DNA from 3 places in the Pantoea sp. Z09 genome. Region 1 is predicted to be linked to each of the others. Evidence: predicted binding sites of a transcription regulator. Region 1 holds the regulator's gene; each other region holds the start of a gene.
What was found. Region 1 encodes PurR, which represses purine synthesis genes. Its sites were predicted from a motif close to CANGCAAACGTTTGCNTG; they were not measured.
Positions count from the first base shown of each region.

Region 2: a site for PurR is predicted at 1,386-1,403, ahead of pyrD (quinone-dependent dihydroorotate dehydrogenase). Genes of this name have one in related genera too.
Region 3: a site for PurR is predicted at 1,683-1,700, ahead of carA (glutamine-hydrolyzing carbamoyl-phosphate synthase small subunit). Genes of this name have one in related genera too.

Region 1 covers NZ_CP092373.1:2,090,966-2,093,233, reverse strand. The annotation lists gene punR (DNA-binding transcriptional activator PunR) at 1-794, shown strand, start outside; gene purR (HTH-type transcriptional repressor PurR) at 791-1,816, opposite strand; gene MC269_RS10005 (YnhF family membrane protein) at 2,102-2,191, shown strand; gene MC269_RS10000 (C40 family peptidase) at 2,237-2,268, opposite strand, start outside.
Region 2 covers NZ_CP092373.1:2,476,027-2,478,294, forward strand. The annotation lists gene MC269_RS11915 (cell division protein ZapC) at 1-179, opposite strand, end outside; gene pyrD (quinone-dependent dihydroorotate dehydrogenase) at 333-1,343, opposite strand; gene MC269_RS11925 (glycosyltransferase family A protein) at 1,464-2,268, opposite strand, start outside.
Region 3 covers NZ_CP092373.1:3,262,470-3,264,737, forward strand. The annotation lists gene carB (carbamoyl-phosphate synthase large subunit) at 1-297, opposite strand, end outside; gene carA (glutamine-hydrolyzing carbamoyl-phosphate synthase small subunit) at 312-1,460, opposite strand; gene dapB (4-hydroxy-tetrahydrodipicolinate reductase) at 1,930-2,268, opposite strand, start outside.

The DNA of each region.
Region 1 (2,268 bases):
GTCAGCTGGAAACCTGGCTGGCGGTGCCGCTGTTCGAACGTCAGCATCGCAACGTGGCGTTGACCGCCGCGGGCGAACATTTTGTGCGCGAGGGGCGCGAGGTTATCAAAAAAATGCTTGCCACCCGGCGTCAGTGCCAGCAGCTGGCGAACGGCTGGCGCGGGCAGCTGAGCATCGCGGTGGATCGCATCGTCAAGCTACCACGCAGCCGTCAGCTGGTGACCGACTTCTACCGTCACTTCCCCGACATGGAATTGCACATCAGCTACGAAGTTTTTAACGGCGTCTGGGATGCGCTGGCTGACGGACGCGTCGACGTCGCCATCGGCGCGACGCAGGCGATCCCGGTCGGCGGCCGCTTCTCCTTTCGCGATATGGGCGCGCTCAACTGGCGCTGCGTGGTGGCGCGCCAGCATCCGCTCACCCGGCTGCCGCGGCTCGATGACGACGCGCTGCGCGCCTGGCCGTCGCTGGTGCTGGAGGATACCGCGCGCGCGCTGCCGCGCCGCATGACCTGGACGCTCGACAATCAGCGACGGCTGGTGGTGCCGGACTGGCAGGCGGGGCTGGCGTGTGTGCTGGAGGGATTATGCGTGGCGATGATGCCGGGCCATCTGGCGCGCCCGTTGCTGGATAAAGGCGATCTGGCGGAGCTGACGCTGCCGGCGCCTTTTCCCGAGAGTCCCTGCTGCGTCAGCTGGTCGGAAGCGGGCGCATCGCCCGCGCTAGGCTGGCTGCTTAGCTATCTGGGCGATGCGCAAACCCTGAATCAGGAGTGGCTGAGCGAGGATTAACGGCGGTAGTCGCGGAACGGGCCGTCGCCGACCGAGCGGCGCTCGATCAGGGTCGGATGCACCTCAATGGTCTGCGACTCTTCGCGTTTGCTGGTGATGCGGTCCAGCAGCATCTCCAGCGCTTTCTCGCCCAGCTGCGCTTTCGGCTGATGCACGGTGGTCAGCGCTGGCGTGAAGTAGCGCGCGTTGCGCACGTTGTCATAGCCGATCACCGAAATATCCTGCGGCACGCGCAGTCCCATCTCGTCGGCGGCGCAGATAGCGCCCATCGCCATGATATCGCCGCCGCAGAAAATCGCCGTCGGGCGCTGCTTCTGCTGCAGGATCTGCTGCATCGCCTGGTAGCCCGACTCCGGCTCGAAATCACCCTGCACGATCCACTCCGCGCGCACCGCGATGCCCGCTTCCTCCAGCGCTTTTAAAAAGCCCGCGTGGCGTCCGCCGCCGGTGTTGCGCTCCAGCTGGCCGGGAATGGCGCCGATATCGCGGTGACCGCGTTCGATCAGATAGCGTCCCGCCAGATAGCCGCCCTGGAAAGCGTTATCCAGCACGGTATCGGTAAAGTCGGCGCGCGATTCGCCCCAGTCCATGACCACCATGGGAATATTGCGGTTCTCTTCCAGCATCTTCAGCAGGTCGTCAGGATACTCAGAGCACATCACCAGCAGGCCATCGACGCGCTTTTGCGCCATCATCGACAGGTAGGCGCGCTGTTTCTGCAGATCGTTGTGAGCATTGCCGAGGATCAGGGTATAGCCGCGCTCAAAGCAGTGATGCTCAACCGCCTCGATGATTTCGGCGAAATAGGGTGCCTCGCTGGAGGTGGCAAGCAGCCCCAGCGTTTTCGTGTGATTGACCTTCAGGCTACGCGCAACGGCGCTGGGCGAGTAGTGCAGTTCCTGAATCGCCTGCCAGACGGCGTTGCGCGTCTCTTCCGCGACAAAGCGCGTTTTATTGATAACGTGAGAAACGGTGGTTGTGGAGACACCGGCACGCTTCGCGACATCTTTGATTGTTGCCATTAAAAAGAGACTCCAGAACTTATCAGTAAGCCGCTGATAAGCATAATGTTAATCGTTTGCGTCCGCCAGGATGGTTTTCTGTTAATTCGCTACAGTTTTTTGTCGGTGAAACACGCACTGGGCAGGACAAAACAGGGGCTGTTGCGTGCGAACGGCACGGGCGTTGCGTCAGTTGCGCAACAAAGGCGGGGATTCTAGCAAGGCTTGCGGGATAAAACGAGATTTTTACCGGCGACTGTGGGAAAATCCGCAAGACCCTGACAAATGTGTGGATAAGGAGTAGCTATGAGCACAGATTTAAAACTGGCGCTGATGACCACCGGCGCGGCGCTGCTGATGATCGTGGCCTTTAGCTTTACCGCCGTGATGCACTAACAGCAGCAATAAAAAAACCGGGGACATCCCCGGTTTTCTTTTTTCTTAGCGAATGGTTTTCGGCGTCATCATACGGC
Region 2 (2,268 bases), 390 kb from region 1:
AAGGTGTAGTAGAGCGCGGCGTCGTCAACGCTGAAGCCGCTCTGGCTGAAAGCGTCGGGCGTCAACATTTTGCGGGGAAAACGAGAGCGGAAAAGCATACCGTCAGCCAGATCGAGCATCATGCGGTCATGGTCGGCGTCAAAATACCAGCGCCAGTTATCGTCAGGTTTGATTTTCATAATTTGCCTCGTCATTAACCGCCGCGTTTCTCTGCACAGACTCAGCGAAGCCCTGTTTATGGGTAAAAAGCTGAAAATACGCACAACAGGGAAAAAATATAAACGAGCCGAAGTCAGAAATAAACCCCCCGGCGTCGTTTTATTAGAAATGTCTTAGAGATGGGTCACGATATCTTTTATTAATCCCGGCCCTTTATAAATAAAGCCGGAGTAAATCTGCACCAGCGAGGCGCCTGCAGCCATTTTTTCCCGCGCCGCGGTTAATGAATCGATGCCGCCGACGCCGATTATCGGCAGCGCGCCGTCTAGCTCCTGCGCCAGCCGCTTGATCACCGCCGTGCTGCGCGACTGCACCGGACGACCGCTCAGGCCGCCGCTTTCGGTGCCATATTTCAGGCCGTTGACCAGCGAGCGATCCAGCGTGGTGTTGGTGGCGATCACGCCATCGATATTATGACGCACTAAACTGTCGGCAATTTGTATTAATTCTTCTTCAGAAAGATCGGGCGCAATTTTTACCGCCACCGGAACATATTTCAGATGCTGCTGCTCCAGCGCTTTCTGTTTCGCTTTAATCGACGCCAGAAGATCGTCCAGCGCCTCGCCATATTGCAGCGAGCGCAGGCCCGGCGTATTGGGCGAGGAGATATTTATCGCGATATAACCGGCGTGGGCGTACACCTTTTCCATGCAGATCAGGTAATCCTCTTTGCCGTTTTCCACCGCCGTGTCTTTATTCTTGCCGATATTAATGCCGAGAACGCCGTTGAAGCGCGCCTTTTTGACATTCTCCACCAGGTGGTCGACGCCGAGATTGTTGAAGCCCATGCGGTTGATAATGCCCTCCGCCTCCACCAGCCGGAACATGCGCGGCTTGTCGTTGCCCGCCTGGGCGCGCGGCGTGACGGTGCCGACCTCGACAAAGCCGAAGCCCATGGCGCCGAAGGCGTCGATGCACTCTGCATTCTTATCCAGTCCGGCCGCCAGCCCCAGCGCGTTGTCAAAGCGTAACCCCATGCAGGTGACCGGACGAGAAGGCAGTCGCTGACGGATCAGCGCCTCCAGCGGCGTGCCGCTGATAAAACGCAGCTGCTGAAAAGTGAGTTCGTGGGCGCGCTCGGGATCGAGCTTAAACAAAGCGGGTCGGACGATTGGATAAAGCATGCACTCTCCTGGAGATCGGAAGCGATGAATTGTCAGGGTGCACAGGAAAATGTGCGCCAGAATGGTAAAGGCCTCTGGCGCAAAAGTAAATTATTGACGGGACGAGATTATTGATCGCGATCAGCGCTTGCTGGCATAGCGCGCCAGACGGCGGCACGCCTGTAGGCCGCTGTAGAGCGTCGGATAGTACCAGAGCAGTTTGAGACGCTTGCTTTCGCCCGTCACCTTGCGCACCAGCTGATCGATGGTGGGATGCCAGTCGGCGGGCACTGCGATATTGTTTTTGCGGATCTCAATCAGGCAGCCATACATCACCGGCTGATAGTAGATATCCAGCAGCTTCTCTTCCGGCGGCAGGCCCTGCTCGCGCAGGAAGCTTTCGCTGCTGCGTCGCGCAATATAGTAGTTCTCTACCCAGGAGAAGGTCGCCTTGCTCTGCGACAGCGAGGTAGGCATAAAGCGCTTGTTGTAGTAGCTCTTGCGGGTAAAGCCGATCTGCCGCGCCGACATATAGAGCGCGAACATATAGGGCGCATCTTCGTGGTTCTGGATCGGCAGAAACTGCACGCCGGTGCGTGCGATCAGATCGCGTGAGAGGATGCTGCTCCACAGCGTGCGATGGGCCGAACTGTGCGGGATCATGCTGCGCAGCGTCTCAGCGCCGCCGGGCAGGACGGCGTCGACGTGGCGCTGATGGAACAGGTCATACTGACGCTCGGCGACCGGCTTATCGGTAAACATGCGCGCGCCGAAGCAGAACATCTCCATCTCGGGATGCTGCGCCAGGGTGCGGCGGAAGTCGGCGAAGAGATCTTTTTCGACGAAATCGTCGGCGTCCATAAAGTAGATAAAGTCGCCGTGGGCAATCTCCAGCCCTTTGGTGCGCGCCGCGCTGACGCCGCCGCGTTCGCCGCGCAGCAGCGTC
Region 3 (2,268 bases), 1.2 Mb from region 1:
CGCGCAGTTCAGCGCCGTCTGGCCGCCCATGGTTGGCAGCACCGCGTCCGGACGCTCTTTTTCAATAATTTTGCGCACCACTTCCCAGTGAATCGGCTCGATATAGGTCGCATCGGCCATTTCCGGGTCGGTCATGATGGTCGCCGGATTAGAGTTGACCAGAATGACGCGGTAGCCCTCTTCGCGCAGCGCTTTACACGCCTGCGCGCCAGAGTAGTCGAACTCACAGGCCTGGCCGATAACAATCGGGCCTGCGCCAAGGATCAGGATGGATTTTATATCAGTACGTTTTGGCATTTTCAGGCTCCTGATTACTTAGCTTTCGAACGATAGGCGTCGATCAGTTCAATAAAGTGATCGAACAGCGGCGCGGCGTCGTGCGGACCCGGACTCGCTTCCGGATGTCCCTGGAAGCTGAACGCCGGTTTGTCGGTGCGGTGAATGCCCTGCACCGTTTTGTCGAACAGTGAAATGTGCGTCACGCGCAGATTTGCCGGCAGGCTGGCGTCATCGACGGCGAAGCCGTGGTTCTGCGCGGTGATCATCACCGTATTGTTGTCGAGATCCTGCACCGGATGGTTGCCGCCGTGGTGGCCGAGCTTCATTTTCACGGTTTTCGCGCCGCTCGCCAGCGCCAGCAGCTGATGGCCGAGGCAGATGCCGAACACCGGGATGTCGGTGTCGAGGAACGCCTTAATGGCGCTGATGGCGTAATCGCACGGCTCCGGGTCGCCTGGGCCGTTGGAGAGGAAAATGCCGTCTGGATTGAGCTTCAGCACCTCTTCGGCAGGCGTCTGCGCCGGCACCACCGTCAGGCGACAGCCGCGATCCACCAGCATGCGGAAGATGTTGAACTTGACGCCGTAGTCGTAGGCCACGACGTGGTACGGCAGCGCTTCCGCGCTCTTCGGCTGCGGCAGGCCCTCGTTCAGCGTCCAGGAGCCCTGCTGCCAGCTATAGGTTTCCGCCGTTGTGACCTCTTTCGCCAGATCCATCCCTTTCAGCCCCGGAAACGCCTGCGCTTTCTGCAGCGCCAGCGCCGCGTCCGGGTTGTCGCCCGCGATGATGCAGCCGTTCTGCGCCCCTTTTTCACGCAGCAGACGCGTCAGCTTGCGGGTGTCGATATCGGCGATGCCCACCACGTTATTGCGCTGCAGGTAGGCTGACAGGCTCTCTTCGCTGCGGAAGTTGCTGACAATCAGCGGCAGGTCGCGAATGACCAGGCCTTGCGCGTGAATTTGGGTCGATTCTGCGTCAGCGGCGTTGACGCCGACATTGCCGATATGGGGATAAGTGAGGGTGACGATCTGGCGGGAATAGGAGGGATCAGTGAGTATTTCTTGATAACCGGTCATTGACGTATTGAAAACGACCTCCCCCACTGCCGATCCCGTTGCCCCGATGGCCCGACCGTGGAATTGGGTTCCGTCTTCCAGAACCAAGAGCGCTGACTTAATCAAAACATCCTCCAGGGAATAAACAGTCACAATATTTGCATATTAATTCAAAATTTGGCCCTGAATCAAGGCAAAAACCGCCTGAGTGGTCGATTTTTGGCAAATTGCGCGCATTCTAATGATCCCCCTGCGGCTTGTCTACCCTGCAAGACGATTTTTTAGCTGTTTTCGCGTCACTGACGGATAAAACCAGGAATAAGTCGCAAAAAAGCGAGATTAGCGGCGGGAATAAACGGTTGCCTGGGTGAAATAAAATAAAAGTGCGGCCCGCAGGCTGCTATTTTTGACCAAATGGTCAAAAAAGCTCTTTTTTTAACCGCAACGGCAGCCAGAAATCATTCTTTTACCAGCCTGGCATGAATTAACCAAGCAAAGGCTTATTTTAGATAAAAATAAAGGGCGATAACGCTATCGCCCTGTTCAATCAATCTGTTACCGATTGAAATAACCACATCACAATGGTTCACAACACTCACAACATCGAGAGATCCAGCACATCTCGCATATCATAAAGTCCGCTTTTCTTCTCTTTCAGCCAGAATGCAGACTTAACTGCGCCTTTTGCAAAGGTCATACGACTTGAGGCCTTGTGGGTAATCTCAACGCGCTCGCCGATATCCGCAAACATCGCGGTATGCTCGCCGACGATATCACCCGCGCGCACCGTGGCGAAACCAATGGTCTGCGGCTGACGCTCGCCGGTGTGCCCTTCGCGCGCGTAGACGGCGTGCTGGTTTAAATTCCAGTTCATGGCGTCGGCGATCGCTTCGCCCATCGCCAGCGCGGTGCCGGAAGGGGCATCGACTTTGTG